DNA from 2 places in the Flintibacter sp. SJQ-8 genome. Region 1 is predicted to be linked to the other one. Evidence: a T-box and tRNA genes for the amino acid it is inferred to sense, from the RefSeq annotation. Region 1 holds a T-box; the other holds one or more tRNA genes.
The links. A T-box is a leader RNA that pairs with one kind of tRNA and senses whether it is charged. The one in region 1 lies ahead of ileS (isoleucine--tRNA ligase), so its partner is inferred to be a tRNA-Ile.
Positions count from the first base shown of each region.

Region 2: it encodes a tRNA-Ile, which carries the amino acid that the T-box ahead of ileS (isoleucine--tRNA ligase) is inferred to sense. The anticodon was not compared.

Region 1 covers NZ_JBPJWR010000008.1:3,100-10,409, reverse strand. The annotation lists gene rplC (50S ribosomal protein L3) at 1-177, opposite strand, end outside; gene rpsJ (30S ribosomal protein S10) at 460-774, opposite strand; gene ACSAMP_RS04785 (glycosyltransferase) at 1,229-2,257, opposite strand; gene glf (UDP-galactopyranose mutase) at 2,378-3,541, opposite strand; T-box leader at 3,748-3,977, shown strand; gene ileS (isoleucine--tRNA ligase) at 4,227-6,998, shown strand; gene ACSAMP_RS04770 (iron-containing alcohol dehydrogenase family protein) at 7,268-7,310, shown strand, end outside.
Region 2 covers NZ_JBPJWR010000008.1:265,590-269,624, forward strand. The annotation lists gene metA (homoserine O-acetyltransferase MetA) at 1-328, opposite strand, end outside; rRNA gene ACSAMP_RS06175 (16S ribosomal RNA) at 849-2,379, shown strand; tRNA gene ACSAMP_RS06180 (tRNA-Ile) at 2,503-2,579, shown strand; tRNA gene ACSAMP_RS06185 (tRNA-Ala) at 2,603-2,678, shown strand; rRNA gene ACSAMP_RS06190 (23S ribosomal RNA) at 2,933-4,035, shown strand, end outside.

The sequences.
Region 1 (7,310 bases):
GCGCTCGGGGACGGTCTCATAACCCAGCTGAATGGCGTCGTAGCCATCCTTCTCGGCGGTCTTCTTCTGCACCACGGTGCAGGGGCCGGCCTTGATCAGGGTGACGGGCACCACATGGCCGGCTTCATCGAAGATCTGGGTCATGCCGATCTTTTTGCCGATGATCGCTTTCTGCATTTGGATTTCCTCCTTGAAAGGTTATTGGTCGGTCGAGTTGGCCGTCTCTTCCCATTGGGCTGGGAGGGAGCCATTGCTCGGACGACTTGACCCGCCCATCTCAAAAACGCGATGGGCAGCGGGTTCAACGAATTTGTTACACGGACGCTGCCGTGTGCCACTTTGGAAAATCTCCTCTTCCGAATCATTCAGATTTTTTCGCCAGACAAGGCGCGCCGTCGCAGACAGTACCGTGTGTACGGCAAGGCGGCGCAACGCCGTATGGCGGAAAAAGATGAGTGATTACAGCTTGATCTCGATCTCCACGCCGGCCGGCAGCTCCAGGGACATCAGAGCCTCCACAGTCTTGGGGGAGGGCTTCACAACGTCGATGAGGCGCTTGTGGGTGCGGCGCTCAAACTGCTCGCGGCTGTCCTTGTACTTGTGGACGGCACGCAGGATGGTGACGACTTCCTTCTTGGTGGGCAGGGGAATGGGGCCGGAGACGGTGGCGCCGGTGCGCTTGGCGGTCTCCACGATCTTCTCAGCGCTCTGGTCGATGAGCTGGTGATCATAGGCCTTCAGGCGAATGCGGATCATTTCTTTCTGAGCTGCCATTTGGATGTTTCCTCCTTAAATCATACGAAGTTGACTTTGTGTCTTGCTGTCGCGCTCCGTACGGTGAGAGCTGCGTCCACGTTACCGTGCGTATCACTCCCGGGCACGAAAAAACCGGCGCATAGCAGGCCGGTCCTCTCCCTGCCGGGGCGATATACGCCGTGGCACGGATCTCTCAGCCGCCCGATCATACGGACATACTCCGCGGAAGTTACCTCATCTCTGAGCAATCTCCCGCATCATCGCAGACTGTGCCCTTACAGGCACCTCGTTATGATACAACAACATCCCCGTGTGTGTCAAGCACATTTTTTCAAAAAGCCAACATTTCTCCCCGAATCAGCGCTTTGCTCCCTATGTCCCGGGAAATTCGGCCGGCCTTTGGCGAAAAGTGCTGCGCTCCTCGCAATGACGGCGCAAAGTAGGGGCCGCTGTCCCCAGCGGCCCCCTGTACTCAGTTAAACTTATAGATCTTTCTCGCCAGGCGGTACAGCCCCACGGACAGTCTCCGGCCCTGATAGCCGGGGAAGGCGGTGAAGGCGGACACGGCCCGGTATTTCATCTTGTGGTACAGGCCGGAGTCCACCGTGCGCAGATACTCCCACAGCTGGGTGCGCTTGCCCAGAGACTCGGGGGTGTTCTCAATGACCAAAAAGATGGAGGAGATGGCCATCATCATGGCCAGATAGCTCATCATATACCGACCCAGTTTGTTGTGCTCGGCACAGACCTTGCGCAGGTCGTGGGAGCGGATCATGTGATAGGTGACCCGCAGCTGCTGGTCCACCCGGGTGACCATCACCTTCTCGTTCACCGACTGGTCGGCCCGGCCGATGAAATAGCGGTACAGGTCCACATCCAGATAATAGATGTTCTTCACATAGGGCAGGGGCTGATAGACAAAGATGTTGTCTACATAGAAGGTATGTTTGGGCAGTTCTAAGTCGCAGTCCCGCAGCAGCTGGGTGCGATAGATGACCGAGTGCATCAGCAGATACTGGGATGGACGGAAGCGCCCGATCTGGTCCCAGCCGAACACCTTGTTTCTGGGGAACACGTTGCGATAGTCCATCACCCGCTGGGTGTTGTCCTCCACATGCTCATAGACATAGTTGCACACCATCATGTCCACCAGCCTGTCGTCCCGGACGAACTGGCGCAGCTTGTCCAGGGCCTTGTGCAGGGAGGGCACATCCACCCAGTCGTCAGAGTCCACTACCTTATAGTAAATGCCCCGGGCGTTGCGGATGCCCTGGTTCACGCCCTCGCCGTGGCCGCCGTTCTCCTGGTGGATGGCCCGGACGATGTCGGGGTACTGCTCCTGATACCGGTCGCAGATGGCCGGGGTCTCGTCTTTGGTGGAGCCGTCGTCCACCAGAATGATCTCAATGTCGTCGCCCCCCTGGAGCAGGGTGTCCACGCAGTGCTCCATATAGGCCGCCGAGTTGTAACAGGGGACGGCAAAGGTGATCAGCTTATCCATGTCGTTCTCTCCTCAAATTTTTTCGGACGCCGCGCCCCCATTGGGCGCTTATGGAATCCCTCAGTCATCGCCTGCGGCGATGCCAGCCCCCTTTCACAAGGGGGCCAAAGTGGAAAAATTTCAAAGCCGCTCCGCCAGGTCCAGGGCCCGGGCGGCGATGGCGTCCATGTTGTAATACTGGTATTCCGCCAGGCGGCCCAGCAGGTGCAGGTTGCCAAAGCGCTCCGCCAGACCGCGGTACTGCTCATACAGGGCCCGGTTGGCCGGGTTGATGATGGCGTAATAGGGGATCTCCCCCAGAATGCCGCCATAGGCCTTGGAGTATTCCTTCACGATGGTGGTCTTGTCGGGCAGGACCTGACCGGTGAGGTGCTTGAATTCCGTGATGCGGGTATACTCCCGGTCCACGGTGTAGTTCACCGTGCCATAGCCCTGAAAATCGTCCTGGTCCAATGTCTCGAACTGGAAATTCAGCGTCCGATAGGGCAGGGGGCCGAAGCGGAACTTAAACAGCTCGTCGGCCTGGCCGGTGTAGATCACCTGACCGGCAAAGGGCTCTCCGTCCACCTTCAGCGCGTCTCCGGACACGTCCAGCCGCTCCAGGGCGTCGCAGCCCAGCTCCACGGTGATGTTGGGGTGGGCCAGCATCCGCTCGAACATGGGGGTATAGCCCTCCAGGGGCATACCCTGATAGGCGTCCTGGAAATACCGGTCGTCCCGGGACAGGAACACGGGCACCCGGGCGGTGGTGGCCGGGTCGATGTCCTCCGGCTTCTGGCCCCACTGCTTCATGGTGTAGTGGACGAAGACGTGCTCATAGACATAGTCGGCCAGGGCGGAGATCTCCGGGTCGGCGTTCTGCCGCAGCTCCAGAATGGTCACTTTCTTCTCCGGGCCATAGGCCGCGATGAGCTTGTCCCCCAGGCGCTTGCCCTCTTCAAGGCCGAAGGCCGTCTCCAGAGAGGTCAGGTTAAAGGGCACGGGATAGGTCATCCGCCCGCCCTTGTCGTCGGGGATGTTGGCGATGACCCGGTGGCGATAGTCCCGCCACTGGGTGAAGCGGGACAGCCAGTCGAACACCCGCTTGTCGTTGGTGTGGAAGATGTGGGGGCCATACTGGTGGATCAGGACGCCCGCCTGGTCGGGCCGGTCATAGGCGTTGCCCGCCACGTGGTCCCGGCGCTCCAGCACCAGCACCCGGCGGCCCTTCTCCGCCAGCGCCCGGGCCGTGACCGCTCCGGCATAGCCCGCGCCCACCACCAGCGCGTCAAATGTCTGTTTCAATCTTGTCTGCCGCCTTTCCGCGCCGGAACTGCATCCCGGCGGTGATCTGCATTTATGCATTAGGTTTAAGTGGAGCCTAGTATATCACACTTTTGTGAAAAAAGGAATTAAATTTCCTTGAAGATTGTGGAGATATTCCCCCGGCACCCTCCACTTTTTCCTTGACATTCCCCCGGGATGCGGATAAGATAATAGGGCAAATACCGACATATGCGCGGATGAGGACAAGTAACCCCTCCCGCTCCCGAACAGAGAGCCGCCGTTTGGTGCAAGGCGGACGGGAGCCAAGGGGCGAAGATCACCTCGGAGCAGAGGGCTGAAGATCTCAGTAAGCCCCTCCGGCAGCCCCCGTTACCGGGCAAACCTTGAGTGGCCGTCTGACTTCAGGCGGCAATAAGAGTGGTACCGCAGAGGAGTTTACGCCTTTGTCTCTTACATCGTAGGAGACAGGGGCGTTTTTTGTTGCCGCGTCTGCCGTCGGCGGGCGGACACAGAGGTCCGCCCCTACAAACAGCCTACGTGACACGCCGTAGGGGCCGACCTCCGTGTCGGCCCGTCGATGACCGCCGCACCCCCGTGGTCCCCCTCATCCGTCACGGCTTCGCCGCGCCACCTTCTCCCCTGCGGGGCGAAGGCTTATTTACGTGCATCATAACCTTATATTATATAAACAAGGAGAACGGACATGGATTACAACAAGACCATCAACCTGCCCAAGACCGACTTCCCCATGCGGGCCGGTCTGCCCAACCGGGAGCCTGGGATGCTCCAGCGCTGGAACGACATGGACCTCTATCACGAGCTGCTGAAGAAGAACGAGGGCAAGCCCCGCTTCGCCCTGCACGACGGCCCCCCCTTCTCCAACGGCAGCCTGCACATGGGTCACGCCCTGAACAAGTCCATCAAGGACTTCATCACCCGCTCCTATGCCATGCGGGGCTACTACACCCCCTATATCCCCGGCTGGGACAACCACGGCATGCCCATCGAGAGCGCCATCATCAAGCAGAACAAGCTCAACCGCAAGGCCATGTCCGTGCCCGAGTTCCGCACCGCCTGCCACGAGTTCGCCCAGCACTATATCGACGTGCAGATGGAGGGCTTCAAGCGCATCGGCGTTCTGGGCGACTGGGAGCACCCCTATAAGACCATGGACCCCGGCTTCGAGGCCGAGGAGGTCAAGGTCTTCGGCAAGATGTACGCCAAGGGCTATATCTACAAGGGCCTGAAGCCCGTGTACTGGTGCTATCACGACGAGACCGCCCTGGCCGAGGCGGAGATCGAGTATCAGGACGACCCCTGCACCACCGTGTATGTGAAGTTCCCCATGCACGATGATCAGGGCAAGCTGAGCCACCTGGACAAGAGCAAGCTGAACTTCGTCATCTGGACCACCACCATCTGGACCCTGCCCGGCAACCTGGCCATCGCCCTCCACCCCAGCGAGAGCTATGCCGTCGTGAAGAACAGCGAAAACGGCGAGATGTATATCATGGCCGAGGCCCTGGTGGAGAAGGTGATGCAGGTGGCCGGCATCGCCGACTACTCCATCGTGGAGACCCACGAGGGCGCCTTCTTCGAGAACATGCTGGCCGACCACCCCTTCCTGCCCAAGACTTCCCGCCTGGTGCTGGCCGACTATGTCACCATGGACTCCGGCACCGGCTGCGTCCACACCGCCCCCGGCTTCGGCGCGGACGACTATCAGACCTGCCGCCGCTATAACATGGACATGGTGGTCCCCGTGGATGACCGCGGCCGCCACACCGACTACGCCGGAAAATACGCCGGTCTGCGGGTGGAGGAGTCCAACCCCATCATCCTGGCCGACATGAAGGAGTCCGGTGCCCTGCTGGCCAGCGAGGAGATCGTCCACAGCTATCCCCACTGCTGGCGCTGCAAACACCCCATCATCTTCCGGGCCACCCCCCAGTGGTTCTGCTCCGTGGACTCCTTCAAGGACGAGGCCTGCGCCGCCTGCGATGACGTGCGCTGGGTCCCCGGCTGGGGCATTGACCGGATGAAGAGCATGATCCGGGAGCGGGCCGACTGGTGCATTTCCCGTCAGCGCCGCTGGGGCCTGCCCATCCCCGTGTTCTACTGCGCCGACTGCGGCAAGCCCATCTGCAACGACGAGACCATCGCCGCCGTCAGCAAGCTCTTCGGTGAGAAGGGCTCCAACGCCTGGTACGAGATGGAGGCCGCCGATATCCTGCCCCAGGGCTTCACCTGCCCCCACTGCGGCAAGAGCACCGGCTTCACCAAGGAGGAGGACACCCTGGACGGCTGGTTCGACTCCGGCTCCACCCACTTCGCCTCCATGAAGAAGGACCAGGGCTTCTGGCCCGCCACCATGTATCTGGAGGGCCTGGACCAGTATCGCGGCTGGTTCCAGTCCAGCCTGCTCACCGCTGTGGGCGCTTTCGGCCAGGGCGCGCCCTTTAAGGAGTGCGTCACCCACGGCTGGACCGTGGACGGCGAGGGCCGTGCCATGCACAAGTCCCTGGGCAACGGCGTGGACCCCGCCGACATCTTCAAGAAGTACGGCGCGGACCTGCTGCGCCTGTGGGCCGGTTCCGCCGACTACCACGTGGACGTGCGCTGCTCCGACGCCATCTTCAAGCAGCTCAGCCAGAACTATCTGAAGTTCCGCAACACCGCCCGCTACTGCCTGGGCAACCTGGCCGGGTTCGACCCCGACCATCTGGTGGCCCCCCAGGATATGCTGGAGCTGGACCGCTGGGCCGTCACCAAGCTCAACGAGCTGACGCAGCAGTGCTTCGCCGCCTATGACAACTACGAGTTCCATGTGGTCTCCCACGCCGTCAACGACTTCTGCGTGGTGGAGCTGTCCAGCTTCTATCTGGACATCATCAAGGACCGCCTGTACTGCGAGGAGACCGACGGCCTGGCCCGCCGCTCCGCCCAGACCGCCCTGTGGCTCATCCTGGACACCATCACCAAGCTGTTCGCCCCCATCCTGGCCTTCACCTGCGACGAGATCTGGCAGGCCATGCCCCACAAGACCGGCGACGACGCCCGGAACGTGGTCCTGAACGAGATGAACCAGCCCTTCGCCGACTATGCCCTGGACGAGGCCGCCATGGCCAAGTGGGACAAGATCATCTCCGTCCGCACCGCCGTGAACGCCGCCCTGGAGAGCGCCCGGAACGAGAAGAAGATCGGCAAGAGCCTGGAGGCCCAGGTCTCCGTCACCGTCCCCGCCGAGGACGCCTTCCTGGCCGAGATGAACGCCGACGAGCTGGCCGACCTGTTCATCGTCTCCCAGGCCGCCCTCACCGTGGGCAGCGAGCTGTCCGTCTCCGTCTCCCCCGCCCAGGGTGAGAAGTGCCAGCGCTGCTGGAAGCACCACCCCCTGGTGGGCTCCGACGCCAAGCACCCCGCCCTGTGCCCCCGCTGCGCCAAGGTGGTCGCCGCCCTGAACATCGAGGAGTAAGCCCCCAACTTTATACAGACTCCAGCCGCCGCCCGTTCTGTCCGGGCGGCGGCTTTTTCTATGCAAACTCCACAACGGCCCCCAAATAATTTCATACTCTATTTCACTAGTGCGCGGATATACAGAACCTGTTTTTTCTGGTATACTAAGACCACCTTTCGGAAAAGGGTAATTTGTGCAAATCTTTTCTCCCGGCGTGTCTTCGTTCCCCGCCGTTGGCGGGGAACACAAGGCCTGATCGGGGGAAGCATATTAAGGAGTGTGTCAAAATGGAAAACTACACTGTCCTCGTCCCTCCCTACACGGTGGGGC
Region 2 (4,035 bases), 260 kb from region 1:
CGGGGGCGCCGGTGATGATCATGCCGTCGTATTTGCGGTCACGGATTTGATCGAAGGTGGTATAGAAGGAGGACAGGTGGTCGGCGTCGGTGTTCTGAGACACGTGGCTGGAGGTGTGCAGCAGCTCCACCTGCACCTGGAGGGGGGAGTTGGACAGCTTGCGCAGCAGCTGGGTCTCTGTGACGATCTTGGTGGGCATCAGGTTCAGGATCAAAAGGTTCAGCGGGCGCATGTCCTGGTGCATGGCCCGGTATTCCGTCATGACGAAGATGTTTTCTCCCTCCAGCGTGGCCCGGGCCGGCAGGGAGTCTGGCACTTTAATAGGCATGGGTGTTGCCTCCTACACATTATATATAGAATCAAACTGTATATCAGCGTATCATAACTGCTGTCTTTCTGCAAGAGAGTTTTCTGTGGATGGATGTACGCCAGCGACGGACGCAAAAATCGAAAAGTAAAAAAGAACGAAAAAAGACGTAAAAAAGTGTTGACAAACCCCGCGCGGTCTGGTAGTATAAGCAAGCACTTCAGCAAGGGGCCAACAGGTTCCAAGCGAAAGGCTGATAGAACTTCAAGTCCTTACGGATGAGAGAACTTGAAAGAAGTTGAGAAACTTCTGAAAAAAGTTCTTGACAAAAGGAAAACGAAGTGATATCATTAAAAACCGTTGCGGGACGCAGCGTGTACCTTGTAAATTAAACAATGTGACAAACACGAAGCACCAAAAGGTGATGGTTGTTTTAAGAGCTTTGAAAAGAGCTTGTAGGAACAACGTCAATTTATTTTCTTTGAAGCAAGGAACGCTTCAATAAAGATGATTTGATTGGCTTCGGCCATTTAAATACCATTTTATTGAGAGTTTGATCCTGGCTCAGGATGAACGCTGGCGGCGTGCTTAACACATGCAAGTCGAACGGAGAGCTAATGACAGAGGATTCGTCCAATGGATTTAGTTTCTTAGTGGCGGACGGGTGAGTAACGCGTGAGTAACCTGCCTTGGAGTGGGGAATAACACAGTGAAAATTGTGCTAATACCGCATAATGCATTTAGGTCGCATGACTTTGAATGCCAAAGATTTATCGCTCTGAGATGGACTCGCGTCTGATTAGCTAGTTGGCGGGGCAATGGCCCACCAAGGCGACGATCAGTAGCCGGACTGAGAGGTTGGCCGGCCACATTGGGACTGAGACACGGCCCAGACTCCTACGGGAGGCAGCAGTGGGGAATATTGGGCAATGGGCGCAAGCCTGACCCAGCAACGCCGCGTGAAGGAAGAAGGCTTTCGGGTTGTAAACTTCTTTTGTCAGGGACGAAGCAAGTGACGGTACCTGACGAATAAGCCACGGCTAACTACGTGCCAGCAGCCGCGGTAATACGTAGGTGGCAAGCGTTATCCGGATTTACTGGGTGTAAAGGGCGTGTAGGCGGGAAAGCAAGTCAGATGTGAAAACTGTGGGCTCAACCCACAGCCTGCATTTGAAACTGTTTTTCTTGAGTACTGGAGAGGCAGATGGAATTCCTAGTGTAGCGGTGAAATGCGTAGATATTAGGAGGAACACCAGTGGCGAAGGCGATCTGCTGGACAGCAACTGACGCTGAGGCGCGAAAGCGTGGGGAGCAAACAGGATTAGATACCCTGGTAGTCCACGCTGTAAACGATGGATACTAGGTGTGGGGGGTCTGACCCCCTCCGTGCCGCAGTTAACACAATAAGTATCCCACCTGGGGAGTACGATCGCAAGGTTGAAACTCAAAGGAATTGACGGGGGCCCGCACAAGCGGTGGAGTATGTGGTTTAATTCGAAGCAACGCGAAGAACCTTACCAGGGCTTGACATCCCGGTGACCGGCTTAGAGATAAGCCTTTTCCTTCGGGAACACCGGTGACAGGTGGTGCATGGTTGTCGTCAGCTCGTGTCGTGAGATGTTGGGTTAAGTCCCGCAACGAGCGCAACCCCTATTGTTAGTTGCTACGCAAGAGCACTCTAGCGAGACTGCCGTTGACAAAACGGAGGAAGGTGGGGACGACGTCAAATCATCATGCCCCTTATGTCCTGGGCCACACACGTACTACAATGGTGGTCAACAGAGGGAAGCAATACTGTGAAGTGGAGCAAACCCCTAAAAGCCATCCCAGTTCGGATCGCAGGCTGCAACCCGCCTGCGTGAAGTTGGAATCGCTAGTAATCGCGGATCAGCATGCCGCGGTGAATACGTTCCCGGGCCTTGTACACACCGCCCGTCACACCATGAGAGTCGGGAACACCCGAAGTCCGTAGTCTAACCGCAAGGGGGACGCGGCCGAAGGTGGGTTCGATAATTGGGGTGAAGTCGTAACAAGGTAGCCGTATCGGAAGGTGCGGCTGGATCACCTCCTTTCTAAGGAGACCTCAACAGATGAAACAAGCTGTTGTAATGTCCTAAGGTCAGACCTGAAGTGTGAATGGATGTCACGTTGTTTAATTTAGAGGGAACACGCAGCGTTGGGAAGCGGCGAAGGACGGGCCCATAGCTCAGCTGGCTAGAGCGCACGACTGATAATCGTGAGGTCGGTGGTTCGAGTCCACTTGGGCCCACCACCAAAATAGTCGAGCGACGACGCGGGGGTTTAGCTCAGCTGGAAGAGCACCTGCTTTGCAAGCAGGGGGTCACCGGTTCGAGCCCGGTAACCTCCACCAGACAAGATCGGATCGAAGTGCTTGAAGATCAAGTATTTCGATCTGACCTTGAAAAAGGTCGGAAGCTGCACCTTGAAAACTGAACAGTGAAGCAAGCAAGAAATTGCGAGCAAGCAACAGAGAGGTAACAAAGTTAATTTTTGTGGACTTTTTAAGATAAATTAAAGGGTAACAAAAACTACAATGAACCAAACTGAAGCCTGCATAATTCTTATAGACGAAGAGAACAGCTTAGAGATAGGCTGTTCTACGAAGGTCAAGCTAATAAGAGCGCAAGGGGAATGCCTTGGCATCAAGAGCCGATGAAGGACGTGACAAGCTGCGATAAGCTGCGGGGAGCTGCACATAAGCATTGATCCGCGGATTTCCGAATGGGGAAACCCGTCAGAGCAATACTCTGACAACGTGCATTGAATAAAATAGGTGTACGTGGGGAACCGCCTGAACTGAAACATCTAAGTAGGGCGAGGAAGAGAAATCAACAGAGATTCCGCTAGTAGTGGCGAGCGAACGCGGAAGAGGGCAAACCGGAGGATTTATTCTCCGGGGTTGTGGACCGACGCACGATGCAATAGGTTAGCTGAACGGCATGGGAAGGCCGACCAGAGCGGGTGATAGTCCCGTAAGCGAAAACCGATTTGTGTTAGTTGGTATCCAGAGTACCGCAGGACACGTGAAACCCTGTGGGAAACTGGGGGGACCACCCTCCAACCCTAAATACTACTTGATGACCGATAGAGGAGCAGTACCGTGAGGGAAAGGTGAAAAGGACCCCGGGAGGGGAGTGAAAAAGAACCTGAAACCTTGTGCTTACAAGCACTCAAAGCTCGTTAAGGAGTGATGAGGTACTTTTTGTAGAACGGTCCGGCGAGTTATTGTATGTAGCGAGCTTAAGGTATTCAGTACCGGAGGCGAAGCGAGAGCGAGTCTGAACAGGGCGACATAAGTTGCATGCAATAGACCCGAAACCAGGTGACCTATCCATGAGCAGGTTGAAGTGGAGGTAAAACTCCATGGAGGACCGAACCGACCCCCGTTGCAATGGTGGCGGATGACTTGTGGATAGCGGAGAAATTCTAATCGAACTTGGAGATAGCTGGTTCTCCCCGAAATAGCTTTAGGGCTAGCGTTGATTTAGATTACCGGAGGTAAAGCACTGAATGGGCTAGGGGCTGATAAAGTTACTGAACCCTATCAAACTCAGAATGCCGGCTAATTGATGATCAGCAGTCAGACTACGTGAGATAAGTCTCGTGGTCAAAAGGGAAACAGCCCAGACCTACAGCTAAGGTCCCAAATATACGCTAAGTGGAAAACGATGTGGAATTGCGAAAACAACCAGGATGTTGGCTTAGAA